Regions from separate parts of the Ewingella sp. S1.OA.A_B6 genome, predicted to be linked through region 1. Evidence: predicted binding sites of a transcription regulator. Region 1 holds the regulator's gene; each other region holds the start of a gene.
The links. Region 1 encodes PhoB, which activates phosphate uptake and scavenging genes when phosphate is short. Its sites were predicted from a motif close to CTGTCATAAAACTGNCNNAT; they were not measured.

Region 1 (10,238 bases):
CGGCGAAGTCGCTGTTGCCCAGCGCCCGTTGCCAGTCGCTTTCCGCCTGTTGTGATCGCACCGTGGCCTGATGCTGATGTTGTTGCGTACTGGCAAGCTGACCGGCCAACTTATCGCGTTGTTCCTGCGCTTTACGCAGCAATTCCGCCGCTTCTGTGATCGCTTTCTCGGCCGCCAGCTGCTGCTGATGCAACTGCTCGCGAACCTGTGCAATTTGGCGATCGCCGAACAGTTCCCTGCGCTTCGCACGCCGTTCCGCCAGCGTTTTCTCGCCGTCTGTAAATTGTTTTTGCAGACGTTCAAGCTGTTCCTGAAATTTCGTCTGATTTTGTTGAGTCAATGTAAAGCGCTCTGTCAGCAATGCGGTCTGTTGTTGTGTCTTTTGCTGCTGGTTGAGTGCGTCGTTCAGAGTATCTTTGGCATGTTGTAGCGCGCGCGACAGCTGTTCGTGCTGGCTAAGCAAATCCTGATATTGCTGTTCTTCGCGATCGCGTTCCACCAGCCATTGCTGAACGGTATCGGTGTCCTGTAACCCGAACGTCAGGTTCAGCGGGGTGCTGAGTTGCTGCCAGTTTTCGAGGTGTGAATCCAGTTGCTGTTGATCTTGTTTCAGCTGGGTTTGCAGGCGTATTTGCTGCTCTTTCATACTTTTTATCTTCGCGGCCAGTTCGATGCCGCGGGTTTTTGCTGTATCGAATTCGAGCTGCATTTTCTCGGCACGCTGCGCGGTTTCTGACGGTTTCACGTCCTGATAACTTTCAATTGCTGGGTGTGAGGTCGAGCCGCAAAGTGGGCAGGGTTTGCCGCTTTGCAAATTTGCCCGCTCAGCCGTCAGGCTGAGGATCAACTCTTCACTTTTTAGCCGCGCTTTCACGTCATTCAAATGTTCGAGTTGTTTCTGGCATTGCAGACGGATCGCGCCCAGCAGTTGTTCTTCTTCCATTACCTGCGTCTGGATCTGCGCGAAATCGGCATTTTGCTGCACTAAGCGGCGGTTCAGCGGAGGAAAGAGTTGCCCGAGGGAATACAGCTGCTGGCGCACCGGCCGGAGCTGCGCCAGTTCGGATTGCCGTTTCTGCAAGGCTGCCAGCGGATGGCGTTTTTCCAGTTCAGTCTGGCGCTGCTGCTGCGCGGTGAGCGCATCGGTCAACGTGGTGCGCATGCTCTGATGCTGACGGCTTTGCTGGTCCAGTTGCTCACGTTCAGTGGTCAGCTGTTCGAGCGCGATGCTTTGCTCTTTGACCTGTTTCTGAACGTCATTCAGCGCTTGCTGCGTGTCCGCCTGCGTTTTACGCCACTGGGCGATGTCGTTATCCAGCGGACGCACTTTCTCTTCAATTAACGTTTCCTGTTGACGCTGCTCTTCGGCCTGTTTCTGGCGGATGGTCTGCGCCTGTTCCAGTGTCCGGTTCAGCGGCGTCATCTGCGCAAGCTGTTGTTCCTGCTGTTGAATCAGTTGCGAAATCAGTTGCTGAAGATCCTGCGTTTCTTTTTGGCAGCGCTGGCGTTCGAGGAGTCGCGGACGCAGCTTTTCAGCCGGTTCGCTGCGTGCCAGCTGTTGCAGTAGCGGCGCGGCCTGAGCCGTTTCCTGTTCTGCCGCTGCCAGTTGCTGCTGAGAGTGCAGATGTTTTTGTTGTATCTGCTGCCATTGTTGCAGCCAATTGAGGTCCCGCTGGCGTTGTTGTGCCTGTTGGCTGAGACTGATTTCCTGCGCATTCAGTCCGCTCAGCTCGGCTTCCCGCGTCTGACGTTGTTCTTGGCTCAGCAATTCAATACCGGCCATGCGCTGGTGTAAACCGTCGAGCTGATTCTTCGCTTGCTTATGTTGCTCGAATATCTGTTCTGACAGATGGCCGTAGATCTCAGTGCCGGTCAGTTCCTCCAGCAGTTCGGCGCGGTCGTTGGCATCGGCATTGAGGAAAGCGGCAAACTGTCCCTGCGACAGCATCATTGATTTGGTGAAACGGCCAAAGTCCAGTCCGGTCAGTTGGGCGATAGCGTCGAGCTTGTCGCGCACTTTGTCAGCCAAAATTTTGCCGTCGGCTAATAATGCCAGCTCCACTTTTGGCGCCTGCAAGTTGCCCTCTGGCGAATTTTTGGCGCGGCGCTGACTCCAGAAAGCGCGGTAGCCAATGCCTTTGACTTCGAACTCTACCTCGGCCAGCGATTCTGCTGTGTGGCGGGTCATGAGCTCGTTTTGCGTCGGCGAAACATTCAGGCGCGGCGTCTGGTGATAAAGCGCCAGGCAGATGGCGTCGAGCAGCGTAGTTTTACCCGCGCCGGTCGGGCCGGTAATGGCGAATAAGCCGTTGCTGGCAAAGGGTTCGGCGGTGAAGTCGATTTTCCATTCACCTTCCAGCGAATTCAGGTTTTTCAACCGCAGGCTGAGGATTTTCATGGTGTGCTCTCCCCAACCGATTGCTCGCTGGTGACCTGCTCAACAACCTGCGCGAACAGCGTGCGCATCCGCGCCTGACGGTGTTCGTCGGGATCGGTTTCCTGTGCCAGGCGTCGTTCAAACACTTCGCTGACGCTCAGTTCGCTGAGGGTTTCTTTTTCCTGCTGTTCGATGCTGTTAATCCGCTGCTCTTTGCTGCGTCGCAGCAGCACCACTTCCACCGGAAGTTCCGCGGTCAGTGCCTGAATGCGTCTTTGAATGTCACTGAGATAATCCTGAGTGGCGACTTCAATATCGAGCCATACCGGCTTGCCGGTATCGGCACCGGCAAACTGTTTTAACTGCTGTTCGATGTCAGCCAGCGGCCCCTTAATCATCTTCATCGGCTGAAATTGCGGAATTTCCAGAGTGTCGACGGAATTGAGCGTTGCGCCATCGAAATCAAGTAAGTAGACGCTTTTTACTTTGCTCAGTTCGTCAAAGCTCAGTGCAATCGGTGAGCCGCTGTAACGGATGTGTTCGGTTTTTGCCACGCACTGGGCGCGGTGAATATGACCCAGCGCCACGTAATCAACCGGCGGAAAAGCCTGCGCGGGGAAGGCGTCGAGCGTGCCGATATAGATGTCACGTACTGAATCTGAGGTGCTGACACCGACGGTAGTTAGATGGCCGGTAGCGATGATCGGCACCGGCACGCCGAGGCGTTTACGCTCGGCCAGCGCAGCCTGATACAGTGCATCGTAGTGCGCGGCAATGGCTTCCTGTAAGGCCAGCTGTTTATCGCTGCCGGACTGCCCGGCCTGACTGGCGATGAGGTCACGCGGGCGCAAAAATGGAATGGCGCACAGCACTGCGCCGGGCGTACCGTCGCGCTGATTCAGCACTAAAATTTGCTGCGATAAATCCTCGCCTACGGTGGCAATGACCCGTGTGTTGAGGCAGGAGAGCAGTTCGCGTGATTCATTGAGTGTGGCGACGGAGTCGTGATTTCCGGCCAGCACAATCAGCTGACAGCCGGTACGCTGTAACTCCACCACAAAGCGGTTATATAATTCACGGGCATAACTCGGTGGCGAACCGGTATCGAAAATGTCTCCGGCGACAATCACCGCGTCAACCTGATGATTTTCCACCTGTTCCGTCAGCCAGCGTAAAAATTCCTGATGCTCGGCGGCGCGGCTTTTAGTGAAAAAATACTGACCAAGGTGCCAGTCTGAGGTATGGATCAGGCGCATGAAACTCCCGTGGTGAAGTGTGCCGGACGTATTGCCGCAAAGTATAAACGCCAGCGGGTGCGAGTGTCCCCGTTAAATCAGGCACATTTCAGTGACATGACGTAATAATGACGGCTTAACTACACTTAGTTCGGTTGCCGGGGTTATTTCATGCTTTTTAGTCATAAAAACGTCACAAAACTGACGCATAATGCCTCCGCAATCAAACAATTGATCGCTAACCTATTGGCAGGATCTACGATGGCTAGACGTATATTAGTGGTTGAAGATGAAGCTCCGATCCGTGAAATGGTCTGCTTCGTACTGGAACAGAATGGCTATCAGGCCATTGAAGCGGAAGATTTCGACTCGGCGATCGCCCGGTTGATTGAACCTTTTCCCGAGCTTATCTTGCTCGACTGGATGCTACCGGGCGGTTCCGGCATTCAATTTATCAAGCATCTCAAGCGCGAAGCTTTAACGCGTGAAATTCCTGTCATGATGTTAACGGCGCGCGGCGAAGAAGAAGACCGGGTGCGTGGGCTGGAAGTGGGTGCTGACGATTACATAACCAAACCCTTCTCACCGAAAGAGCTGGTCGCGCGCATTAAAGCCGTGATGCGCCGCATTTCTCCGATGGCAGTGGAAGACGTCATCGACATGCAGGGCCTGATCCTTGACCCGTCCTCACACCGCGTGATGGCTAACGAACAGGCGCTCGACATGGGGCCAACAGAATTTAAATTACTGCACTTTTTTATGACGCATTCAGAACGCGTTTACAGCCGCGAACAGTTGCTCAATAACGTTTGGGGCACTAACGTGTATGTAGAAGACCGCACGGTGGACGTCCATATTCGTCGGCTGCGCAAAGCGTTGGAAAGCAGCGGGCACGACCGGATGATTCAAACCGTGCGCGGAACCGGTTACCGTTTCTCAACGCGCTACTGATACCCGTCATACTTCAAGTTGCAGATGCGTTGGCTGCGCTCAGTCACCCGAATCACTTACTTAAGTAAGCTCATCGGGATTTCTTTATTTGCCTCCTTTCTGCAACTCGAATTATTTGGGGTATCTAGCATACTGGTTTGACTTAGTTATAGCGGAGAATCTGTGTGTTAGAACGTCTGTCCTGGAATCGACTGGCCGGTGAACTGTTTCTGTTCTGCTTGCCAGCATTGATCATCGGTATATTCTTCGGCCATTTCGGATGGCTGCTTTTTGCATCGGTTTTGGCGGCGCTGGGTTGGAATTACTATAACCAGCTTAAACTCTCTCACTGGCTTTGGCTCGATCGCAGCATTACCCCGCCCAATGGACGCTGGAGCTGGGAGCCGCTGTTTTATGGCCTCAACCAGATGCAAATGCGCAACCGGCGTCGGCGGCGCGAACTTGGGCAACTGATTAAGCGTTTTCGCAGTGGTGCAGAATCCCTGCCTGATGCGGTCGTATTGGCAACCGAAGAGGGCAATATTTTCTGGTGTAATGGTCTGGCGCAGGAGCTGCTCGGCTTTCGCTGGCCGGAAGATAACGGTCAGCATATTTTCAACCTGCTGCGTTATCCTGAATTCCGCGCCTGGGTGCAGGCCCGCGAATTTGACCGTGCACTGAATCTGCAGCTCAATAATGATCACTACGTTGAATTTCGCGTCATGCCCTATTCTGAAGGACAGTTGCTGATGGTAGCGCGCGATGTGACCCAGATGCGTCAGCTCGAAGGCGCCCGACGTAACTTCTTCGCCAACGTTAGCCATGAACTGCGCACGCCGTTGACGGTGTTGCAGGGCTATCTCGAGATGATGGAAGACGCCAAACTTGAAGAGCCTTTCCGCACCAAAGCGCTGGATACCATGCAGGAACAGACCCGCCGCATGGACGGGCTGGTGAAGCAACTGCTGACGTTGTCACGTATTGAGGCCGCGACTAACATCGATCTTAATGAGCGGGTTGATATGCCGCTGATGCTGGGCATGCTTGAGCGGGAAGTGCAGACGCTAAGCAGCGGGCGCCATGAGATTGTATTTCGCGTCAATGACAAGTTGCAGGTGTTTGGCAATGAAGATCAACTGCGTAGTGCGGTGTCGAATCTGGTCTATAACTCAGTTAACCATACGCCAACGGGCACGCGGATTGAAATCAGTTGGCAGCAGACGCCTCTGGGCGCGCAGTTTCAGGTCAGTGATAACGGACCTGGCATCGCACCGCAACATTTGCCGCGTCTGACTGAGCGTTTTTATCGCGTAGACAAGGCCCGTTCGCGCCAGACCGGTGGCAGCGGCCTGGGGCTGGCGATCGTCAAACATGCGCTCAGCCATCACAGCGCCAAGCTGGGTATCATCAGTGAAGTGGGCACCGGCACCCGCTTTATGTTCACTCTGCCGCAGCGGCTGATTGTTCCGATTGGCCAAATTCGCGAAAGTCGGGTAAAGCACCCGGATTAACCTGGCAAGCTGCTGTCCGAGCAGAGCAGCTTGCTATCTTTCGCTCGTACGAATCACATCTCCGTCATGAATTTCCTTCACGTCCCATGAAAATTCCTCGTTTGTCGGTGAAACCTTTGCATGACAGGATGGCCTCAAAGAAGTTTAGCCATCTGGATGGCTTTATGTGACTTTGGGTAATTATTCACTTTGTAAATCATATGCTCTTCGCCAGCGGCGGGGTGCCTATTTCAGGAGATTTTCATGCAACGTATAACCCCTCCGTTCCGTGCTGACGTCGTTGGCAGTTTTTTACGCCCGGCGGCCCTTAAACAAGCGCGCAAGCAATTTGAGACCGGTGAAATTAATGCCGTCCAGCTGCGGGCGGTAGAAGATACCGAGATTCGTCGGGTAGTTGAGCTGCAAAGGGCAGCCGGTTTGCACGTCGTGACTGACGGCGAGTTTCGCCGTGCCTGGTGGCATTTCGATTTCTTCGAGGGGCTGGACGGCGTGGACGGCTACGAAGCAGTGCAGGGGATCCAGTTCAACGGTGTGCAGACCAAGGCGCGGGGTATCAAAGTCACCGGCAAGCTTGGGTTCAGCGATCACCCAATGCTGGAGGATTTCCGCTTTCTAAAAAGCATCAGCGGTTCCGCCACGCCAAAAATGACCATTCCCAGCCCGAGTGTGATGCATTTCCGTGGTGGCCGTGATGCGATCAGTAAAGAGGTCTATCCCGATCTGGCGCAGTATTTTGACGATCTGGCACAAGTTTACCGTGATGCTATCCAGGCGTTCTATGATGCCGGATGCCGTTATTTGCAACTCGATGACACCGTGTGGGCTTATCTCTGTTCCGAAGATCAGAAGAAGCAAATCCGTGAGCGGGGGGACTCACCTGAAGCGTTGGCGCGTACTTACGCTGATGTGCTCAATAAAGCCATTGCCGGTAAGCCGGATGATTTGGTGATTGGCCTGCACGTGTGTCGCGGTAATTTCCGCTCCACCTGGATCTCCGAAGGGGGCTATGAACCGGTGGCAGAAATTCTGTTTGGTGGCGTGAATATTGATGCTTTCTTCCTGGAGTATGACAACGAACGCTCCGGTGGATTTGAACCCTTACGTTTCATCAAGCCGGGCCACCAGCAGGCGGTGCTGGGCTTGATCACCACCAAGTCAGGCGAATTGGAGCTGGCGAAAACGGTGGAAAACCGTCTAATGGAAGCGGCCAAATTTATTGATATCAGCCAGATTTGCCTCAGCCCGCAGTGCGGTTTTGCATCAACGGAAGAGGGCAACAGCCTGAGTGAAGAACAGCAGTGGGAAAAGCTGAAATTAGTTGTGGATATCGCTGCACGTATTTGGTGAGCTGCAAAATCAGGAGATTAACCTTCTCTTAACACTTTATAAACGTGCGTGAAATGACCTTAATCTGGTGGTTTCACGCACTTTTAGCATCAGTCGTGCATATCTTGTGCTTCTTATTGTTTATAAATCATACATATCATGTGATGTGTTTTAACGCTTATTTAGTGGTTATTACTGCTTTTTAATAATTATATAGTTGAAACTTCTGCTTTTTAGATCACGGCTTGCCTTTTTGCACTATAAACGTTTACCGTAGCTCCCGCTGTCGCTCGATACTCCCTGCATATAACAACATCTTTTTCTGCATATCATCAGGCGTTTTAAGCTTCTTCCTGCCTCACATTGGCGTTAATGGCCGTACCTCACGGTATTATCTTCATGATGAAAGAGCAGGGTGCCAGCACTGGTTACTTTTATTCATTCGAACAGGTATCACGACACCCATCATGAGTACTCGTTTAGCAAGCAAAGATATTCTGGCGCTGGGTTTTATGACCTTCGCTTTATTCGTCGGTGCAGGAAACATCATTTTCCCTCCGATGGTTGGTTTACAGGCTGGGCACGAAGTTTGGTGGGCTGCTGCCGGCTTTATGGCAACGGCGGTGGGCCTTCCTGTCATAACCGTCGTTGCGCTGGCCCGCGTCGGGGGGGGAATTGACGCCCTGAGTACACCGATTGGCCGCACCGCCGGTTTACTGCTGGCGACGGTCTGCTATCTTGCCGTCGGCCCGCTATTCGCTACGCCGCGCACCGCGACTGTTTCTTTTGAAGTCGGTATCGCGCCACTGACCGGTGATACGCCTTTGCCCTTGTTCATTTATAGCGTGATCTATTTTGCGCTGGTGATTGGCATTTCGCTCTATCCGGGAAAATTACTGGATACCGTTGGGCACTTTCTTGCGCCGTTGAAAATAGTCGCGCTGGGCGTGCTGGGGATTGCCGCCGTGTTGTGGCCTGCGGGTCACAGTATTCCTGCGACGGAGACCTATCAGGCGGTACCGTTCTCCAGCGGATTTGTGAATGGCTATCTGACTATGGATACCTTGGGTGCCATGGTGTTTGGTATTGTCATTGTCAATGCGGCGCGTTCGCGCGGCGTCACAGATGCAAAATTGCTTACCCGGTATACCGTGCTGGCGGGTTTGATTGCCGGTATGGGCCTCATGCTGGTTTATCTGAGCCTGTTTAAACTGGGTGAAAGCAGTGCTTCACTGGTGCCGGATGCTACCAACGGTGCCGTGATCCTGCATGCCTATGTCGAACATACTTTTGGCGGTGTCGGCAGCTTCTTCCTGGCAGCCCTGATATTCGTCGCCTGCATGGTGACGGCGGTTGGCCTGACGTGTGCTTGCGCCGAGTTCTTCGCACAATATCTGCCACTTTCGTATAAGTCGCTGGTGTTCATTCTGGGCCTGTTCTCAATGCTCGTATCAAATCTGGGCCTCAGCCACCTGATTCAGATTTCGATTCCGGTGCTGACGGCGATTTACCCGCCGTGTATTGTGCTGGTGGTCCTGAGCTTCACACTGCGCTGGTGGAATAGCACTACCCGCATCGTGGCACCGGTGATGCTGGTCAGCTTCTTGTTTGGCATCCTTGACGGTGTAAAAGCCTCCGCACTGGTTGATATTATGCCCGCCTGGACCTCGCATCTTCCGCTGTCGGCTCAGGGGCTGGCATGGCTACCCCCATCACTGGTGATGATGGTATTGGTCGGGATCTATGACAAAGCCAGTGGCCAACGCAGTGTTACCGTACATCAGTGATTGGCGTCGAGGCTTCACGTAAGTGATGTTTAGATCATATAATTGATTTTCGCCAAACAGGCCACGGGAACCCTTCCGTGGCTTTTTCATTGGTTTGAGTAAAGCCGCCCATTATTTTGATGAAAATAGACATTGGATTAATTCACATGCAGCAATCAGTTGAACAAACGTCGGTTGGGAAAGAACCGCCAGCGAATAAGCTAAAGCGCGGTTTGACCACGCGGCATATCCGTTTTATGGCGCTCGGTTCGGCCATCGGGACAGGATTGTTTTATGGTTCGGCCGAAGCGATAAGAATGGCCGGTCCCAGTGTTCTTCTGGCGTACCTGGTCGGTGGGATTATCGCGTTCATCATCATGCGCGCTCTGGGTGAGATGTCGGTTAACAATCCTCAGAGCGGTTCCTTTTCGCGTTATGCGCAGGACTATCTCGGGCCGATGGCGGGTTATATCACCGGCTGGACCTACTGTTTTGAAATCCTGATTGTGGCGATTGCCGATGTGACAGCGTTTGGTATCTATATGGGCGTCTGGTTCCCGGATGTCCCGCAGTGGACCTGGGTGCTCAGCGTCGTGCTGATCATTGGTGCTATCAACCTGGTGAGTGTGAAGGTCTTCGGTGAGCTGGAGTTCTGGTTCTCCTTCTTCAAAGTGCTGACTATCATCATCATGATTGTGGCGGGCTTTGGTATTATTTTCTGGGGCATTGGCAACGGCGGGCAGGCCACCGGTATTCACAACTTGTGGAGTCATGGTGGGTTCTTCAGTCAGGGAATCATGGGCACGATACTGTCGTTGCAACTGGTGATGTTTGCCTACGGTGGTATTGAAATCATTGGCATTACAGCCGGTGAAGCTGAGGATCCGAAGAAGTCGATTCCTAAAGCCATCAACTCCGTTCCGCTGCGTATTCTGGTGTTCTACGTGGGTACGCTGTTTGTGATTATGTCGATTTTCCCGTGGAATCAGGTAGGGACGCAGGGCAGTCCGTTCGTGCTGACTTTCCAGCATATGGGTATCACTGCAGCGGCAGGCATTCTAAATTTTGTGGTCATTACTGCTTCTCTTTCTGC
Region 2 (10,238 bases), on a different contig from region 1:
TCTCCAAACCAAAGAAATCCATGGTATGGAAACCGCTGGCCACGCCCCAGGCATTCGTCAGTGCCGGATGGGTCAGAATGCCGCCTAAAGTGGCGCCGAGGAACGGGTTACCACCAAACTCACGCGCGGCAGTGAAGCCGATCAGGATCGGCAGAATGATAAACGCCGCCGAACTGAACATGTCGAGCATGATAAAAATCGCGCTCTCGGGATTTGCCCAGCCGTAGGTTTTCACCATGCCGAGCAGACCCATCAGCAGGCCGGACGCCACGATAGCCGGAATGATCGGCACGAAGATATTGGACAGCACGCGCGCGATACGCTGGAACGGATTGAGTTTTTGCGCAGCAATATTTGCCGCTTCGGACTTACTCGATTCGCCAACACCCGCCACCTTAATAAATTCGGCGTGGACTTTGTTCACCAGACCGGTGCCAAAAATGATCTGAATCTGCCCGGCATTACTGAAGCAACCTTTCACACCTTCGACTTTTTCGATGGCACTTCTGTTGACCAGGCTGTCATCGATCAGCACCAGACGCAGGCGTGTTGCACAGTGCGCAGCGCTGGCAATATTGTCTTTACCCCCTAACAATGGAAGCAGTTCTGTCGCGATTGCATTGATGTTCATAGCGTTCCTTTTATTACCCTGAGCAACAACGCCTGATTGAATCAGGCGTGTCATGGTGATTCAAATCCTGCTGGTTAGAACCAGGTTTCCATCTGGATACCGAAGTTCCACTGTCCGCCGGAGGCAAAGCCATCGGTACCGAACGAATCGCTGGAAGAATAGCTGTCCAACTGATGGCTCCAGTCCATGTAGCTCGCGAACAAGCGGATTTCAGGGCGGCTCAACATGTCGCTGATATCACCGACTTTGAACGTCGGTGCGAACGTCAACTTGTAGAATCCACCCTTCACTTTATTGTTATTTTGGTAGCCCTGCGGATCGAGGTCCATGTACTGATAGCTGCCTTCATAGGCCAGTTCGAAGTTCTCGGTGATCTGCTGAATCAGGCGGGTGTTAAAGGTCACCCACTGGTAATCATCTCCCGAGACGTACCGGTCTTTACTCTGTTGAGCGAGAACGGCAGGCGCAATACTCCAGTTTTTGCTCAGTGGTGTAATACCGTAAGTCGCCAGACGTACCGTGTTGGCGTCATCGGTCAGACGGCCATCTGAACCCAATGATTTCACTTCCGCCCCTAAACCGTGACCATACAGCAGAGCGGTTTTGGATGTCCCTTCACGCAGGCCGTAGAAGCTGTCGCCATGGTATGCCAGCATGGTGTGGAAGCCGGTGTCTGCCGCATTGCTGACGCCCTGCGTGCCGATATTTTCACGATCCTGATTGTTCTTGGCGCGCAGCCCGCTAACCATCCACTGGAAAGGTCCGGCAAAGTTATTGGCTGTGACAATGTAGTTCTCAATGCGCGTATCGTCATTGTTGTCATTGTTTCGGTCAAGATCGTCAAAGTTACGTCCATAAAGCGAGAAGTTGCTTTTCAGGTTATCGCCCCACTTCACGTCATAGATACCGCCACCGGTACCGGCGAGGAAAATGACGTCGGAATCCAGCCAGTGAATATCGAAGTTATCGCGGTCGAAGCGCTTACCGGCCCACAGCGTAGAGTCTTTCCATGGGCCGGTGAAGGTCGGCAGCGAGCCGAGTTCGACAAACGCCTGTCGAATATTCAGCTCGCTGGTTGTAGCCGTCCAGTCGTTATAGCTGCGCTGCCCGTCCGCCAGCATCACTTTATAACGGGAGGTCGCACCGCTGGCCATGGTCTGTTTATGTTCCAGGTTCACTTCAACGTAGGTATTATTTTCATTCCCCAGACGCCCAACCGCACCACCGGTCTGACCGGCTGGCGTGACGTAAGGGCCGCTTTCTGTTGAAGTGCCGGAGTCATTCATGATCACGCCGGAACGGGCATAACCGCTGAATTTAAACCCACTGTTATCGGTATCGCTCTTTTTAGTGCTGGCTAACGTTTCAGTACGTTTAGCCACATCGGCGGTTTGTTGTTGATTAATTTCAGCGGTTTTTGCCACCTGGCGGGTTTGCTGTTCATTGCTGGCGGTGCGTGTTTCCAGCTTTGTCACCTTCTGTTCTGCATCCGTGGCGCGGGCTTCTGCCTTGGTGGCACGGCTTTCCGCCATTTGCAGGCGTTTTTCCAGCGCATTAAACCGCGCTTCGATGGCGCTGGCAGAAGGGTCAGCACCCTGAGCGGCAGTTGAAAGAATAAGTCCAATAGCAACAGCCAGATAGCGTGGTTTCATCATCATTTTTCATTCCCCAGAGGAAGCTTAATTATTATGGGAAAACTATCTAGCTAAATTGCTAAACTGGTTTTCCTGCACACAATAATCATTTATGAGCTATTCAGGCAACGAAGTTCGCTGGTCTTATGCTGTAATTGTGATCTTGTTGGCAAATCGTCACCTAATCCTAATAATTCATTTGTACTTGATTAGCTAAACCGGTTCTTCTACTTTATAAACCAGCATTTATCAGGAATTGACCAAAGGGAATGAACATGAATAATCGGGTATGGGTATTGGGCGATGCCGTTGTTGATTTGATCCCGGAAGAAGGTGACCGTTTACTGAAATGTCCTGGTGGCGCGCCCGCCAACGTGGCAGTTGGGATCAGCCGTCTTGGCGGGGATAGTGCATTTATCGGCCGTGTGGGGGATGACCCTTTCGGCCACTTTCTAAGCCAGACGCTGCATGACGAAGCGGTAAATATCGACTTTATGCATCTGGACCCCTATCACCGGACTTCTACGGTCGTGGTGGAAAATGACGCTGACGGTGAACGGTCGTTCACGTTTATGGTGCGTCCAAGCGCCGATCTTTTCCTGCAACCTGCCGACATTCCCGCTTTCGAACAGGGCCAGTTTTTACATCTGTGTTCCATTTCGCTGTCCGCTGAACCGTCGCGAACGACGGCATTTCTGGCGATGGAACAAATGAAAACCGCCGGCGGAAAAGTCAGTTTTGACCCAAATATTCGTTATGACCTGTGGCCGGATGAGACGCAGCTGCGCGAATGTCTGCATCAGGCGCTGTTGATGGCTGACGTGATAAAAGTCTCTGAAGACGAACTGGAATATTTGACCGGCGAAGTCCTGCAATCAGAAGGGCTAATCCGTTTATGTCAACGCTATAACCCGGAGTTGTTGCTGGTGACGCAGGGCAAAAAGGGAGTGTTGGTCTATCAGAGAATAGATGCCTCACTCCAATGCTATGCCGCCCCGGCGGTGAAAGCGGTTGATACCACCGGGGCGGGCGACGCTTTTGTTGCGGGTTTGCTGGCTGGTTTGGCTCAGCGAGGGGGCGATGATAGTTCAGAGCGCTGGCAGGCGATTATACGCCAGGCGATGTGCTGTGGTGCACTGGCGACCACGGAAAAAGGGGCCATGACCGCCCTGCCGGATACCGATGCTCTGGAGGCATTTAGCCTGCAGGCTTTCAGATGAAACAGTGCCGCCGTTTCATCGGTAAACGACGAAACGGCGGCATCAGTTTTTAGTTGGCTTTTTACTTTACCCGGTGACGCTACTGACCAGCAGGCACATGGCACCAGTTGCGCTGCTCAACAATCCCACCGTCCGGCGAGGTGTAACCGATACAGCCCAGAATCGAGTCAAACAGCTTCTCGTGGAACACCGGTTTTTTCTCAGCGGCCAGTTTTTGCAATTGCTGGAAACCGGCACGGTTCTGGTCATCGGACAGGAATTTGTCTGACGCCCACACCATGATCGGAACCGTGCGTTGTTCAACGGGTGCGCGATCACGCGGCGTACCGTGGAAATGCTTGCTTTTAGAGATCGACTCACCGTGGTCAGAAGCATAAAAAACGATGGCATTCTTATCACGCAGTTGGTTAAACACCTGCTCGAGGAAGTAATCAGTGTAGAGCAACGAGTTATCGTAAGCGTTAATCATCTCCTGGGTCGAACAAGAGTCATCAATGCCCATACACTCCGGCTGATACTTGGCGAATGAACGCGGATAACGGTCGGAATAGAGGTAATGCGAGCCTTTGGTGTGCAAAATGATCAGATGTTTACCATCAGGGTGATTGGCCATTGAGTCTTTCATTTCGTCGACCAGCAGCATGTCATCCACCGGTTTACCGGCATTTCGCTTCTCAGAGGCAATATTCTCACGCAGGGAATAATCATCAACACGGGTTTTGTTATAGAACCAGGCCTCGCTCTGCATGGAATAAAGCTCTGAACTCCAGCCATTACTCTTCATTACCGAGAACACATTGGCTTCTTTCAGCGTGCGCTGTGGCGCTTCGGACGCCCCACCTTCGCGTACGAACATACAGCGCAGTGATAATTTGGTAGAAGTGTCACACGAGTAACCCTGCAACGCTGCGAGATTTTTCTCTTTGCTCAAATAGGGCGTGTTATCACGGTCATATCCATACAGGCCCATATGGTCACGACGCGCACTTTCCCCAATAACAAACACCACGTAGAGATCTTTGACATCTTTTGGCGGGGTATAGGTGAAGTGCTTGGCCGGATCGAACAGGTTTTTATTATCTTCGGCTTTGCTGTAGGAGCTATAGGCAAATAATCCCAGCGCGGAGAGCCAGTTGGAGGGTGAATACGTTCCCGCCACGACGCCACCATAGCTGGCCATCGTGCGGTTATTCTCCAGATCGTGTTTATCCTGCACTTTGCCCATCAGTTGCAGCGGTAAGTAACACGTCAGACCTGCAGCCACCAGCAAAACCACCTTCTTCAACAAGCCTTTCGGTTTACTCTCCTTCAGCGCCGAGCCTGGCATTCTACTAGCCCACAGTAGCAACAGCGGCAGCAAGCTGAATAGCACAGTCCAGACTACGAAGTGCGTACCGATGGACTCTTTCGACAGATCGATTGAGTCCGACGCCAGCGCCGCCGCCAGAATGCCGTAACCGATATCGACGTTGAACATAATCATGTAGTAACTGGCCGCTGCCGACGAGATCACGATCAGGCTGACCAGCACGCGAAAAACGGTTTTACCGGTGAAGGAGAGCAGTAATGTCAGGAAGTAGACCAGCGCAAATGAGGCGAGCATTTCTACCGCGATGGACAAGACATTATCGTAATGTAACTGGCCAAAACGACGGAAGAAAATCGGAAGGTTAAGCAGAATTCCCAAATAAAGCGCAATAAACAGAGAAATTTTCTGTTGCGAAAGTAAGCGTAATGTATGCATCGGTAATATGTAACTCTTTTTTAAAAGTCAGTGTGCGTTGTAATGCCCGCGCGTGTCGAGATGTCAAAAACAGGAGGTAGATGGCACGTCGATAACTTATTCTGACCGGCAACCCATGCATTTGGTTCGGCTTCAATCATTTCATTCAATGCAATAATGTAACATTATTAATGAAATCATTATATTTCAATAAGTTAAAAAAGTAAGTTTTTACGGTTTATTGAAGCCCTATTGAGAAAAAATGGAGGTTTTTTCTTCATGCACGGTGGGGAAGTATAATGTAAAGCGCGTTTGACTGTGTGCCAGGCTCAGCACAGTAACACTCCCCTGATGCAGCGCCATGATGGCCTGCACGATGGATAAGCCCAGCCCATTGGAGCTTCCCCCTTCGCTGCGCGAGGCATCAGCCCGGTAAAAGCGATCGAACAGTTTCTCACGCTTGCCGTCCGGTATTGGTGCACCGGTACTGTTGACGTGGATCCGCGTTCCCTGCCCGTCCTGCTCTACCTGAACACAAATCTGCGTATTTTCATCGCCATAGTGGATAGCATTGGCCACCAGATTGCTCAGCGCGCGCTGGAATAAGATCGCATCGGCGTACAGCATGCCTTCCCCTTTGCACACCAGTTGCATGCCGCGCTCCTCCGCCAACCCTTCGAAATAATCCGCCACGCGGGTGGTTTCTGCCGCCAGCGCCAGTGGAGTAATATTGAGTACTGAGCGGGCATGCGAGGCGCGGGCCAGAAACAGAATATTCTCGATCATGCGCGAGATGCGCTCCAGCTCCTCCATATTGTTAGCCAGCAAGGTTTCATACTCTTCGGTGCTGCGTGTCTGGTAGAGCGCCACCTGACAATGGCCCATTAATGCACCTACCGGCGTACGGATCTCATGCGCCAGATCGGCTGAAAATTGGGTCAGTCGCTCATAGCCTTCGGCCAGCCGGTCGAGCATCGCGTTGAAGGACAGGATCAACTGCTGCAACTCCTGCGGGGCATCTTCAGCACTCAGGCGTGTTGAAAGGCTGGTTGGATGAATCCCTGCGGCTTCCTGAGCCATTTTACGCAGAGGGAGCAGACCGCGACGGATCACGCCAAAGCCCAGCACGGCGATCAGAAGATACGCGAAGACCACTGCACCGATGATTTCCAGGCGAAAAGCCGCCAGCATCTGTGCCTCACCGGCCATGAAATGCGCCGCAGAGATAACCACAGTGCGTCCATCCTGCATGCGCACCGCTGCCGAGGTAAAGCGAACCGGCGTGCCGTCGCTTGCCGATAGATGATGGATGGAATTGAGCGACAGTTGATTGCCGTCGGCTACCGGTTCGACGTCAGGCAAAGGCAGCCGCGACGGATTGACATTAATAATCGGCGGCTGGTTTTCCAAACTGAATTGCAGGATATCCCGCTCATTGCCAAGCATATTCTCGAACAGCTCGGGGCTGCGGCTCAGCTGCGACAGTGGGAAATCGTTGGCCAGCAGATGGCGGAAATATTGCACTCTGCCGGTCACCTGGTAGTCAGCGCGACGGATCAGCTCTTTCTCCATCGAATAATAGAGATAAAAACCAACGGCGCTGACCACCAGGGCTGCGATCAGAGCAAACAGGAGCGTGGCGCGCAAGGTGAGCGACATGGCGCGTTTTGACGGCTTGACTGAGGCCGCGGCACTCATGAGCGCACTTCGCAAACGTAGCCGATACCGCGCACGGTATGGATCAGTTTGACATCAAACGTTCGGTCAATTTTGGCGCGCAGGCGTTTCACCGCCACGTCCACTACGTTGGTATCGCTGTCAAAATTCATATCCCATACCTGTGAAGCAATCATGGTACGGGATAACACTTCACTTTCACGACGCATCAGTAAATGCAGCAGCATGAATTCTTTATTGGTCAGCGCAATCACTTGCTCCTGGCGCGTTACCCGCCGGCGCAGCACATCCAGATGCAGGTCAGCCAACGAGAAAGTATCAGCCTCGCGTGCGGTCGGGCGGCGCAGTAACGTACGGATGCGCAGCACCAGTTCCGTGAACGAGAAAGGTTTGATCAGGTAGTCGTCAGCGCCCAGCTCCAGTCCGTGAATGCGGTCCTGTACTTCGTCACGCGCGGTAAGGAATAACACCGGCACGTCACTTTTTTTGCGCAGCACTTCCATCACCTGCCAGCCATCAAGTCCGGGTAGCATGACGTCGAGGATCACGGCGTCATAGCCCTCTTCCAGCGCCAGAAAAAGACCGTCAGCACCGTTACGCGCCAGATCCACACGATAACCCGCCTCGCCCAATCCTTTGTTCAGGTAGTCGCCGGTGCTGATGTCATCTTCAATAACCAGTATCCGCATGCGTTCATCATCCAATCATTCCATCCCCGAAGCTTAACAGTTTCGTATGTTATGTTTGATGACAATTTTGTCATCAAGTTGTCATCTCAAGGTTCCGGTTTATCGTCCATTCTTGATCTACACAAAGATCTGCACAAATCGCTTGGTGGCAACACCACAGCCTTGACTGACCTGCAAAATATGGAGAGTGACTATGATGAAATCAACGCACCTTGCTGGCTTACTGTTGAGTTCCCTGCTGATGTGTAGCGGTGCATTCGCCGCTGATAACGTGATCAAACCCACCCGCGGAACCATTGATTCAGTGAATGATTCCTCCGTACAGGTGACCACTCGTCAGGGGGAGAAGTTGGATGTCAAACTGACCGACCAGACCAAAATCAATAGCGTGACCAAAGGTCAAATTTCAGACATCAAAGCCGACAGCTTCATCGGTACTGCGGCAGTTCCTCAGGCCGACGGAACGCTGAAAGCGCTGGAAGTTCACGTCTTTGCCCCAAGCCTGCGCGGCAGCGGCGAAGGTTTCAATCCGTTTGAATCCGCTGACGGTAAAATCAATACCATGACCAACGGTACCGTCGGCAAGCTGGTTAACAGCAATGGCCGTACTCTGACAGTGAAATACCATGACGCCGAAAAAACCGTCGTGGTGCCAGATGACGTCCCGGTTGTTCTGCTGGCACCGGGTGACCGCAGCCTGCTGAAACCTGGCGTGAAAATCGTGCTGTTTGCAATGAAAGATGACAAAGGCCAGCTGGTTGCCCGTGGTATTGCGGCGGGTAAAGATGGCATAGCACCACCGATGTAAAGAGCATGCCGCCAGATCTCCTGTGTCTACATTTGACGGGCGGCGCTTCTTAGCAGTAAACACAACGGCAGCAGTAAAGCACAACGGCGCGGACCTCCCTCTTTCGCGCCGTTTTGTTTCTTCTTTTGACCACGCAGGAGAGACCTCGTGAGCCATCAATCCGCTTTGAAAAAGCCGCCACGTAAAAGAAAAATTCACCCGTGGCCGGTCCGCCTTTGTCACTGGATAAATCTGCTCACCATGATTGGCATGGTGATGAGCGGCTGGGGCATTTATAACGCCGATCCGCTGTTCAATTTCCTCAGCTTCCCTCAGAGCACCACGTTGGGCGGCTGGCTGGGCGGCAATATCGCCTGGCATCTGGCCGTGATGTGGTTGCTGGCGGCTAATGCACTGATCTATTTGTTATGGGGCCTGCTCAGCGGCCATTTTAAACGTCATTTTTTCCCGTTTACACCGAAATCTGTCTGGCACGACGTCGTTCAGGCGCTGACCTTAAAACTGCCGCACAAGCTCGGGGAATATAACGCTGTGCAGAAAGTGATGTATGTCGGCGTACTTCTACTCGGCGCACTGCTGGTACTTTCGGGGCTATCTATCTGGAAACCGGTGCAGTTTAGCGGCCTGGTGTGGCTGTTCGGCGGTTTCGACATCGCCCGCTATGTCCATTTCTTTGCCATGAGCGGCGTGATGCTGTTTGTGGTTGTTCACGTATTGATGGTGTTGCTGGTACCTAAAACCCTGGTTGCCATGATCACCGGCGGTAAAAAACAGGTCATCAAGGAGAGTGCTGATGAGTGAGAAAGCCAACCGGCCAAAAATCATCGTCGAGCCGGACCAGCGTAAGCAACTGGTGAATATTCAGCGAAGACTGTTGCTGCGTTCCGGCCTGACGCTGGGTGCCGTATCCATGCTGACCGGCTGTAATTTGCAGGATGGCGATCAAGTCGACAAAGTGCTGTGGGCCATGTCACGCTGGAATGACCGGGTGCAGGGATGGCTGTTTGGCGGGCAAAAACTGGCGCAAACTTACCGTGCAGATCAAATCACCACGCCGTTTCGCTTCAATGCTTATTATCCTGAATACAACGTGCCTGAGATCGATATTCCTAACTACCGGCTGGAAGTCTCCGGGCTGGTGCAGAAAAAATCGCCGTGGACGCTGGAGCAGTTGCAACGTTTGCCGCAAGAGAGCCAGATAACCCGGCTGATTTGTATCGAAGGCTGGAGTGCTATAGGCCAGTGGAGCGGCGTGCCGCTGAAGACTTTTCTGCAACATATCGGCGCTGATCTGACCGCCAAATACGTTGGATTCAAATGTGATGACCGCTATTACTCCAGCATCGATATGGCGACTGCGCTGCACCCACAAACCATTCTGGCGCTGGATTTCGGCGGAAAACCGCTGCCGCCCGACTTCGGCTACCCGCTGCGTTTACGCATGCCAACCAAGCTCGGCTTCAAAAATGCCAAGCATATCGGCGCCCTATTCGTTACCAACGAATATCCCGGTGGTTACTGGGAAGATCAGGGATATAACTGGTACAGCGGGATCTGACGCCACTTTTTATACCAAGGCTGGCCGAACACCCTGAATAGAAACCATAAAAAAATCGCCCCTAGAGGCGATTTTTAATTTCGAAACTTTTCTTTCCAAAAGAAAGGCAGCGTCAAAGCGCTACAGTTTTCGAATAATTAGAAGCGGTAACCCACGCCTGCGATCCAGGTGCCAACGTCAACGCTACGGATGCGAGACTGCTCGTAAGAGAAGTCCAGAGCAACGTTTTCGATTGGGTTAAACTGCATACCCGCGCCGTAAGAGAAGCCGTAATCGCTGGTGCCAGCTTTGTCACGCA
Region 3 (10,238 bases), on a different contig from region 1:
GCACAGGCGGGTATCGCCGCCGGGATCCCGGTGTTTTACTACTGCGCGGATCCGCATAATCAGTCGATTGACCATCCGTTAGTCACCGTGTTCTATGATATGCAGGAACTGCCCGAACTGTGGCGTGAGAAGGGTTACCAGATCACCCGATAAGCGCAAAAGCAAAAGGCCTCATCCGAGGCCTTTTGCTTTTTTAACGCGAACAAAAAATTTACTCTTTTTTGCCGGTTTTATTTTCAGTCAGTAATTTGTCCAGCGCATCGCCGCCGACGTGGCGGAAATCCTGGCCTTTGACGAAATAGAAGATAAATTCACAAATATTTTGGCAACGGTCACCGATGCGCTCAATCGAACGCGCGCAGAACAGCGCGGTAAGCACGCTTGGGATGGTACGCGGATCTTCCATCATGTAGGTCATCAACTGACGCACGATGCCTTCATATTCCTGATCAACTTTCTTATCTTCACGGTAAATACGCACCGCTTCGTCGAGATCCATGCGCGCAAAGGCATCAAGCACGTCATGCAACATCTGCACGGTGTGGCGCCCCAGAGACTCAAGGCTGACCAGCAGAGGCTGATGCAAATGCGAGAATTTTTCCAGCGCCGTGCGGCAGATTTTGTCCGCTACATCGCCGATGCGTTCCAGCTCAGAAATGGTTTTGATGATCGCCATAACTAAACGTAAATCACTGGCGGTGGGCTGACGCTTGGCAATAATACGCACACAGGCTTCGTCAATCGCCACTTCCATCATGTTCACTTTGTCATCGCCTTTGATGACCTGCTGTGCCAGCTCAGGGTCCTGATTGTGCATCGCGGTGATCGCATCAGTCAGTTGCTGTTCCACCAGCCCACCCATCGCCAAAACCTGGGTCCGGATGTGCTCAAGCTCTGCATTGAACTGGCCGGAAATATGTTTGTTTAAGTTCAGGTTATCCATTTTTCTTACCTCAACCGTAGCGGCCAGTGATGTAATCTTCCGTCTGCTTACGGGCAGGAGAAGTAAAGAGGGAGTCGGTATCGCTGTATTCGATCAGTTCGCCCAAATACATAAACGCCGTACGATCAGAACAACGCGCCGCCTGCTGCATGTTGTGGGTAACAATAACCACGGTGTAGTCAGACTTCAGCTCGGTGATCAACTCTTCAATACGGCCGGTAGAAATCGGGTCCAGCGCCGAGCAAGGTTCGTCAAGCAGCAGCACTTCTGGGCGGATAGCAATACCGCGCGCAATACACAGACGCTGTTGTTGACCACCAGACAGGCTGTAGCCACTCTGGTGCAATTTATCTTTGGACTCATTCCACAGTGCCGCTTTGGTCAACGCCCACTGTACTCGCTCATCCATGTCGGTACGTGACAGCTTCTCGAACAAACGCACGCCGAACGCAATGTTGTCGTAAATCGACATAGGGAAAGGCGTGGGTTTCTGAAACACCATGCCGACCTTAGCGCGCAGCAGCGCGATGTCCTGCTTATCGACCAGAATATTATCGCCATCAAGCAAGATCTCGCCTTCAGCACGCTGATCGGGATAAAGCTGATACATTTTGTTTAGCGTGCGCAGCAGCGTCGATTTACCGCAGCCCGACGGGCCGATAAAAGCCGTGACTTCGTTTTTTGCGATATCCAGGGAAATATTTTTCAGCGCGTGGAATTTGCCGTAATAAAAGTTCAGGTCGCGAACCTGGATTTTGCTGTTGGATGCGTCAGTCATTCAATACATCTCTCTTTTATCTTTCGCGCGCCGCAGCTGCGGCGCCGGGTAACGGTGATGGCGGCCAAAGCCACCTTCAATTAATGTTTACTGTTTTCAGTCAGGATTTACTGTTTCTTCTGGGCGAAAATCACACGCGCCAAAATATTCAGCACCAGTACACAGGCGGTGATAAGCAGTACACCCGCCCACGCCAGCTGCTGCCACTCACCGAACGGACTCATTGCAAATTTGAAGATGGTCACAGGCAGGTTGGCAATCGGCTGCATCATGTCGGTGCTCCAGAACTGGTTGGAGAGCGACGTAAACAGCAGCGGTGCGGTTTCACCGGCAATGCGGGCAATCGCCAGCAGGATGCCCGTCATGATGCCGGAAACCGACGCTTTCAGCGTAATCGCCGAAATCATCTTCCACTTCGGCGTTCCCAGTGCGTACGCCGCTTCGCGCAGGCTGTCAGGCACCAATTTGAGCATGTTTTCCGTAGTACGGATAACAATAGGAATTTGCAGCAGCGCCAGCGCCAGCACACCGGCCCAACCGGAGAAGTGCCCCATTTTCGCCACCATAATGGTGTAAACAAACAGGCCAACAACAATCGACGGTGCGGAAAGCAGAATGTCATTGATGAAGCGGACCGCTTCGGCAAACCAGGATTTACGGCCATATTCTGCCAGATACACACCCGCCAGAACGCCGAGCGGAGTACCAATCACCGTAGACCATAAAATCAATAAACCGCTGCCCGCAATAGCGTTCGCCAACCCGCCGCCTGCGGTATTCGGTGGCGGTGTGTTTTCGGTAAAAAGCGCCAGCGACATGCCATCGACGCCTTTCACTACCGTGGTAAACAGGATCCATACCAGCCAGAACAAGCCAAAAGCCATGGTTGCCATCGACAGTAGCAGCGCCAGACGGTTTTTCTGACGGCGCCAGGCCTGACGTTTGCGGCGAGACTCTAAAAGAGCCTGGTTACTTTGCATTTCCATCGTCGTCATTTAGCGGCCCTCTTTCTTAGCAAGACGAAGGATCATCACTTTGGACAGGGCCAATACGATAAAGGTGATCACAAACAGGATAAGCCCCAGCTCCATCAGCGCAGCGGTATGAAGACCGGCTTCGGCTTCAGCGAATTCGTTGGCCAGCGCCGAAGTAATACTGTTGCCCGGCATATAGAGTGAGGCGCTGTCGAGCTGGTAGGTGTTACCGATGATAAAGGTCACCGCCATGGTTTCACCCAGTGCGCGACCAAGACCCAGCATAATGCCACCGATGACGCCATTTTTGGTGAACGGTAACACGATTCGCCAGATAACTTCCCACGTCGTACAACCGATGCCGTAAGCCGACTCTTTCATCATCACCGGCGTCTGCTCAAACACGTCACGCATGACGGAAGCAATATACGGGATGATCATGATGGCAAGGATCACGCCAGCAGCCAGAATACCGATACCAAAACCCGGACCGGCAAACAGCGCGCCGACAATCGGGATACCGGACAGCACATCACCGACTGGGGTCTGGAAATAGGTAGCAAACAGCGGGGCAAAAACGAACAGACCCCACATGCCATAAACGATGCTGGGAATAGCCGCCAACAGTTCAATGGCAATACCCAACGGGCGACGCAGCCAGTTTGGCGCCAGTTCAGTCAGGAACAGTGCGATACCAAAGCTGACAGGTACTGCAATCAGCAAGGCGATAATCGAGGTGACGACCGTACCGTAAATAGGCACCAGCGCACCGAATTGCTCGTTCGGGGCGTCCCAGGTTTTGCTCCACAGAAAAGAAAAACCAAATTTTTCAATGCTGGGTAACGAAGCAATAAACAGCGAGACGATAATACCGCCCAGTAGCAATAGCACAATCAGCGCAGCCAGCTTAACCACTGCGCCGAAAATGATGTCACCGTTTTTACTTGGTGCTTTGATAGACGGCTTGTATTCAGCCATACCACTCTCTTTTAATTCAGATTTAATTCCCTCTCCGGGTGGAGAGGGAATGAAGCAGAAGACTTGTACTCTATATCAGACGGGAGGTCAGATCCTAGTAGAGTGCTTTGCCATTACTGTCTTTAATGTTGGTTTTCCAGGCTGCACGAATTTGTTCAACCACGGACTCAGGCAGTGCTGCGTAATCCAGATCGGTCGTCAGCTTGTTGCCATTTTTGTAAGCCCAGTCGAAGAACTTCAGCACTTCAGTGCCTTTCGCTGCATCTTGCTGGTTTTTGTAAATCAGGATGAAGGTGGTGGAGCTGATTGGCCACGCGTTATCACCTTTCTGATTGGTCAGGTCCTGAGCGAAGGTTCTTTTCCAGTCAGCGCCTTTAGCCGCTGCGCTGAAGGATGCTTCAGTCGGGGCAATCGCTTTACCATCTGCATCAACCAGTTTGGTGTAAGCCAGGCTGTTTTGTTTAGCGTAAGCATATTCGACATAACCAATTGAACCAGGCAGACGCTGTACAAATGCTGCAACGCCGTCATTACCTTTACCGCCCAGACCCGTTGGCCAGTTAACGGTTGAACCAGCACCGATTTTTTCTTTCCACTCAGGACTGACTTTAGCCAGGTAGCTGGTGAACACGAAAGAGGTGCCTGAACCATCAGCACGGCGCACAACCGCAATGTTGGTATCTGGCAGTTTCACGCCGGGGTTCAATTTAGCAATCGCCGCATCGTTCCACTTTTTAATTTTGCCGAGGTAGATATCACCCAACGTTGCGCCATCCAGCGTCAGCTGACCGGATTTGATACCCGGCAGATTTACAGCCAGTACCACGCCACCGATCACAGTAGGGAACTGGAACAGGCCGTTTTTATTCAGGTCTTCTTCTTTCATTGGCGCATCAGATGCACCGAAGTCGACCGTTTTTGCGATGATCTGTTTTACGCCACCGGAAGAACCGATGCCCTGGTAGTTCACCTGGTTGCCGGTCGACTTCTGGTAAGCATCAGCCCATTTGGCATAGACAGGAGCAGGGAAAGTACCGCCAGCGCCAGTCAAATTACTAGCAGCGAAAGCAGACATTGCTGTGAGGGAGAAAGTCGCTGCCACAATACCGGCGACGGTGTTACGCATCAATTTCATGTTCCACTCCTAGTGGTTTCTTATTTGTTCGAGCAAAGATATTCGACCCAGGTCGAGATTTATAAAGTGTTTGGCACAGGAGGAAAATAGGACAGTTAGGTGACAGTGAAATGTACTTTATATGACAGTTTTATGACAAACGTCACAATTCAGGCAGGGCGGGCTTATTTATCTACACTATTTTGCCGGCTATTATTCGGACACAGAATTTTCAATGCGTTTAAATAACTCAAGCAGTTCTTGAGCGTTCAAATCCCGCGATTCTCCCGGCGGCAATCCTTCCAGACTGATGTTCATGATGCGTATGCGTTCAAGCCGGGTCACTTCATAGCCAAAATGCTTAGACATGCGGCGTATTTGACGATTAAGCCCCTGCACCAGCGTAATACGAAACACAAAGTCCGATTCTTTCTCCACTTTGCATGCTTTGGTCACCGTACCTAACATTGGCACACCCGCACCCAGACCGATAATAAATTCGTCAGTCACCGGCTTGTTAACCGTGACCACGTACTCTTTTTCGTGATCGTTGCCGGCACGCAGGATTTTGTTGACCAAATCGCCGTGATTAGTCAGTAAAATCAGCCCCTGCGAGTCTTTATCTAAACGTCCGATAGGGAAAATGCGTTTGCTGTGGTTAATCAGCCCACTGATGTTATCCCGCTCTCCCTCTTCCATCGTCGTAATAATACCAACAGGCTTATTGAGTGCCATTAACACCAGGCCTTCTTCATCACGCGGCCCAATAAGCTGTCCATTCACTTTCACCGCATCTCCGGCAAATACCTGATCGCCAAATCCAGCCTGTTTGTCGTTAATGAAAACCGTTCCCTGCTCAACGTAACGATCGGCATCACGACGGGAACAGATGCCGCTATCGCTAATGTATTTATTAATTCGAATGGATGAATTGGTCAGCATTCAGCAGAGCACCTTCGTAAAAGGCGGACTATACCTTATCCACTGGCAGCGCAGAAAAAATAAAGCGCCCACGGAGGGCGCTTAGAGGCTTTGTGATACCGCTGAGAGTTTTACTCTACCGTCACAGACTTCGCCAGGTTACGCGGCTGATCGACGTCGGTGCCCTTAATCAGCGCCACATAGTAGGACAACAGCTGCAATGGAACGGTGTAGAAAATCGGTGCGACAATTTCTTCGACATGCGGCAGCTGAATGATCTTCATGCCTTCGCTGTCGGTGAAACCGGCGTTCTGATCGGCAAAGACATACAGCAGGCCGCCACGAGCGCGCACTTCTTCGATATTCGACTTCAGCTTTTCCAGCAGTTCGTTGTTTGGCGCAATCACGATCACCGGCATATCAGCATCGATCAATGCCAGCGGGCCGTGTTTCAGCTCGCCGGCCGCATAGGCTTCTGCATGAATATAGGAAATCTCTTTCAGCTTCAGCGCGCCTTCCATCGCGATCGGGTATTGATCACCGCGACCGAGGAACAATGCATGATGCTTGTCAGAGAAACCTTCAGCCAGAGATTCGATGGTCTTATCCAGCGACAGCATCTGCTCAATACGCGCAGGCAAAGCCTGAAGTGCATGAACGATGTCGTGCTCGACCTGCGGCGCCATGCCTTTCAGACGGCCCATACGTGCCACCAGCATCAGCAGAACGGTCAATTGCGTGGTGAACGCTTTAGTCGACGCCACACCGATTTCGGTGCCCGCTTTGGTCATCAATGCCATATCGGATTCACGTACCAGAGAAGAGCCAGCAACGTTACATACCGCCAGAGAACCAAGATATCCCAGTTCTTTAGACAGGCGCAGCGCTGCCAGTGTGTCTGCGGTTTCGCCAGACTGCGACAACGTGATGATCAAACTGCCGGGGCGAACAGCGGATTTGCGATAGCGAAATTCAGAGGCGATTTCCACATCACACGGCATACCGGCCAGAGACTCAAACCAGTAGCGCGCTACCATGCCAGAGTTGTAAGACGTACCGCAGGCGATGATCTGGATGTGCTGAACGCGCGACAAAATATCGTCAGCCTTTTCGCCCAGCTCACTCAGGTTCACTTCACCGTGGCTGAAACGTCCTTCCAGGGTATTTTTGATCGCCAAAGGCTGTTCGTAGATTTCTTTCTGCATATAGTGACGGTATTCGCCTTTATCACCGGCGTCATACTGCACTTTGGATTCAATTTCTTCGCGTTCAACTGCATGACCATTTTTGTCATACACGCTGACTGAACGACGTTTCACTTCCGCCACATCGCCTTCTTCCAGAAACAGGAAACGACGGGTGACAGGCAAGAGTGCCAGTTGGTCGGAAGCAATGAAGTTTTCACCTACGCCACGGCCAATCACCAGCGGGCTACCAGAACGCGCAGCAACCAGAACACTGGGGTCACGGCTGTCCATCACCACGGCACCGTAGGCGCCACGCAGTTGCGGGATGACGCGCTGAACCACTTCCAGCAGCGTGCCGCCCTGAAGTTGTTCCCAATGCACCAGATGCGCAATGACTTCGGTGTCCGTTTCGGAGTCAAAACGGTAACCGCGTTCGATCAACAACTCCCGCAGTGGTTCGTGGTTTTCGATAATACCGTTATGCACAACAGCTATATAATCAGACACATGCGGATGCGCATTCGCTTCAGAAGGTTCGCCGTGCGTTGCCCAGCGGGTGTGAGCAATACCGGTGCCACCGTGCAGGGGATGTTGATCCAACGCGTCAGCCAGCATCTGGACTTTACCCAGACGACGCAAGCGCCCCATTTTTCCCTGCTCATCAATTACGGCCAGACCGGCCGAATCATAACCGCGGTACTCGAGGCGGCGTAACCCTTCCAACAGAATTTCTGCAATATCACGTTGCGCTACTGCGCCAACAATTCCACACATCAGTTTTATTCCTATTTAAGATCTGTTAACAGATCTTGTTTGAAGCCTGACCTGATTTATCCGCAAGCCCCATTTTCTGGTGTACCTGCGGTTCCCCGAGCCTTGTAGAAGTTGGGGATTATTATGTAATGCTTATTTTTTCTTCACTGGTTTTTGCCAATCAGGTTTATGTACCTGCGGCACGCGACTCAGCAACAGGCCGTTGTCGGGAACGTCGCGAGTTACCGTGGTACCCGCAGCTATTGTCACGTTGTTGCCCAGTGTCACCGGCGCCACCAGTTGGGTATCAGAACCCACGAAAACGTCGTTGCCGATGACGGTCTTGTGTTTATTCACACCATCGTAGTTACAAGTGATGGTACCCGCGCCGATATTCACGTTATCGCCAATCTCAGCGTCGCCGAGGTAGGAAAGGTGACCCGCTTTAGAGTTTTTGCCCAGACGCGATTTTTTGATTTCAACGAAATTGCCCACGTGAGCACCTTCTGCCAGCTCAGCGCCAGGACGCAGGCGGGCGAATGGCCCGACCGTACAACCGTTGTCCAACACGGCATCTTCAAAGACGCTGTAGGGGCTGACTTCGCAGTCATCGCCGATCACACAGTTTTTAATCACGCAGCCTGCGCCAATTTTGACCCTATTACCGAGCGTCACATGACCTTCGATGATCACGTTGACATCAATTTGCACATCAATGCCGTGGGAAAGTTCACCGCGCAGGTCAAAACGTGCCGGATCAAGCAACATCACACCAGCAAGCAGCAACCGTTCGGCTTGCTCGCTCTGATAAACGCGCTCCAGGCGGGAAAGTTGCAGGCGGTTGTTCACGCCATCAACTTCACTATTACGCGCCGGATGAACGGTAGCAATCTGATGCCCTTCGGCATGTGCCATAGCAATAATGTCAGTGATGTAATATTCACCCTGTGCATTATTGTTGTTGAGCTGATTCAGCCAGCGTTTGAATGACGCACCGTTGGCGACCAGGATACCTGTATTAATTTCTTGAATTTTAAGCTGTTCCTGACTGGCATCTTTTTGCTCGATAATACCCGTCACCGCGCCATTTTCACGTACGATACGGCCATAGCCGGTCGGGTTATCCAGAACAACCGTCAGTAAACCAATGCCATCTTCCGGTTTCGCTTTGAGCAGCGTTTCCAGCGTTTCAACGCTGATCAGCGGCACGTCGCCATAAAGCATCAGTACGTCTTCATCATCAGCAAAGTAAGGCGCCGCCTGCTGCATCGCATGGCCGGTACCCAACTGTTCCGCCTGTAATACCCAGTTCAGATCACTGCCTGCCAGATTTTTCTTCAGTAAATCGCCACCGTGGCCATAGACCAGATGCACGTTCTTCGCGCCAACCTGAGTAGCCGCATCAATAACGTGTTGAACCATCGGTTTACCGGCCAATGAATGAAGAACTTTAGGAAGGTTGGAATACATGCGAGTTCCCTTGCCTGCGGCAAGGATCACAACACTCAGTGCGCTGTTAGACATAGGTAACCTGACAAATCCAATTTGAGGGACAAAAGTAACCTGTTAGCTAACAGGATTACTACATATTTCGCATCAAAAACCGCCTGCAAGCCTTAGCCCACAAGGGATGAACACTTCATGGGCTATAGCGAGTAAATCGAACACAAAGCATCTACTTTGGTTGCTAGTATTTCATTTAATACGGGTCAATGTCATGAGAATAGGGATGAAAATAGGGCTTTTTTAAAGGTAAAAAAAAAGCGACCCTAAGGTCGCCTTTTCAACTGATGTCGTTACATCGTTTTTCTGATTAACTCGATAACACGAAGTTTCGCGATCGCTTTAGCCAGTTCAGCAGAAGCCTGAGCGTAGTCGACATCGCCGTGAGAACCACTGATGTGTTCCTCAGCTTTACGCTTAGCTTCAAGCGCGCGTGCTTCGTCGAGGTCTTGCCCACGGATTGCAGTGTCAGCTAACACGGTCGTAGCGCTCGGTTGCACCTCAAGGATGCCGCCGGAGAGATAGATATACTCTTCTTCACCGTGTTCTTTAACAATGCGCACCATGCCAGGCTTGATGGCGGTGAGCAGCGGAGCATGCCCCGGGAAAATACCCAGTTCGCCTTCGCTACCCGTCACCTGGATCTTTTGCACCATGCCGGAAAACATTCTCTTTTCCGCACTGACTACATCCAGATGGTAAGCTTTTTCAGCCATGTCATCCTCTCTCACAACAAACTAGCGTTACAGTTTCTTGGCTTTTTCCACTGCTTCTTCAATGGCGCCAACCATGTAGAACGCTTGTTCAGGCAGGTGATCGTAGTCGCCGTCCATAATGCCTTTGAAACCACGAATGGTATCTTTCAGCGATACGAACTTGCCCGGAGAACCGGTAAAGACTTCGGCCACGAAGAACGGCTGGGACAGGAAGCGTTCGATCTTACGCGCACGTGATACAGCCAGCTTGTCGTCTTCTGACAGCTCGTCCATACCCAAAATCGCGATGATGTCTTTCAGTTCCTTGTAGCGTTGCAAAATAGACTGCACGCCACGAGCCACATCATAGTGTTCCTGACCAACAACCAGTG

Region 2: the regulator PhoB is predicted to act here: its motif matches at 7,642-7,661, upstream of ACMV8I_RS15105 (heavy metal response regulator transcription factor).
Region 3: the regulator PhoB is predicted to act here: its motif matches at 4,928-4,947, upstream of pstS (phosphate ABC transporter substrate-binding protein PstS).

What each region holds. Positions count from the first base shown of each region.
Region 1 is NZ_JBLJFK010000002.1:245,228-255,465, reverse strand. Features, by position in the region: gene sbcC (exonuclease subunit SbcC) at 1-2,398, opposite strand, end outside; gene sbcD (exonuclease subunit SbcD) at 2,395-3,633, opposite strand; gene phoB (phosphate response regulator transcription factor PhoB) at 3,874-4,563, shown strand; gene phoR (phosphate regulon sensor histidine kinase PhoR) at 4,728-6,053, shown strand; gene ACMV8I_RS09390 (cobalamin-independent methionine synthase II family protein) at 6,297-7,400, shown strand; gene brnQ (branched-chain amino acid transport system II carrier protein) at 7,847-9,166, shown strand; gene proY (proline-specific permease ProY) at 9,313-10,238, shown strand, end outside.
Region 2 is NZ_JBLJFK010000008.1:37,132-47,369, forward strand. Features, by position in the region: gene ACMV8I_RS15080 (sucrose-specific PTS transporter subunit IIBC) at 1-631, opposite strand, end outside; gene ACMV8I_RS15085 (carbohydrate porin) at 706-2,289, opposite strand; gene cscK (fructokinase) at 2,541-3,485, shown strand; gene eptB (kdo(2)-lipid A phosphoethanolamine 7''-transferase) at 3,565-5,229, opposite strand; gene ACMV8I_RS15100 (heavy metal sensor histidine kinase) at 5,458-6,906, opposite strand; gene ACMV8I_RS15105 (heavy metal response regulator transcription factor) at 6,903-7,574, opposite strand; gene ACMV8I_RS15110 (hypothetical protein) at 7,768-8,382, shown strand; gene ACMV8I_RS15115 (cytochrome b/b6 domain-containing protein) at 8,530-9,183, shown strand; gene ACMV8I_RS15120 (molybdopterin-dependent oxidoreductase) at 9,176-9,940, shown strand; gene ompX (outer membrane protein OmpX) at 10,078-10,238, opposite strand, start outside.
Region 3 is NZ_JBLJFK010000011.1:92,245-102,482, forward strand. Features, by position in the region: gene yieH (6-phosphogluconate phosphatase) at 1-153, shown strand, start outside; gene phoU (phosphate signaling complex protein PhoU) at 212-943, opposite strand; gene pstB (phosphate ABC transporter ATP-binding protein PstB) at 954-1,721, opposite strand; gene pstA (phosphate ABC transporter permease PstA) at 1,829-2,716, opposite strand; gene pstC (phosphate ABC transporter permease PstC) at 2,717-3,673, opposite strand; gene pstS (phosphate ABC transporter substrate-binding protein PstS) at 3,768-4,808, opposite strand; partial or broken gene rluF (23S rRNA pseudouridine(2604) synthase RluF) at 5,004-5,729, opposite strand; gene glmS (glutamine--fructose-6-phosphate transaminase (isomerizing)) at 5,840-7,669, opposite strand; gene glmU (bifunctional UDP-N-acetylglucosamine diphosphorylase/glucosamine-1-phosphate N-acetyltransferase GlmU) at 7,802-9,172, opposite strand; gene ACMV8I_RS17395 (F0F1 ATP synthase subunit epsilon) at 9,445-9,867, opposite strand; gene atpD (F0F1 ATP synthase subunit beta) at 9,895-10,238, opposite strand, start outside.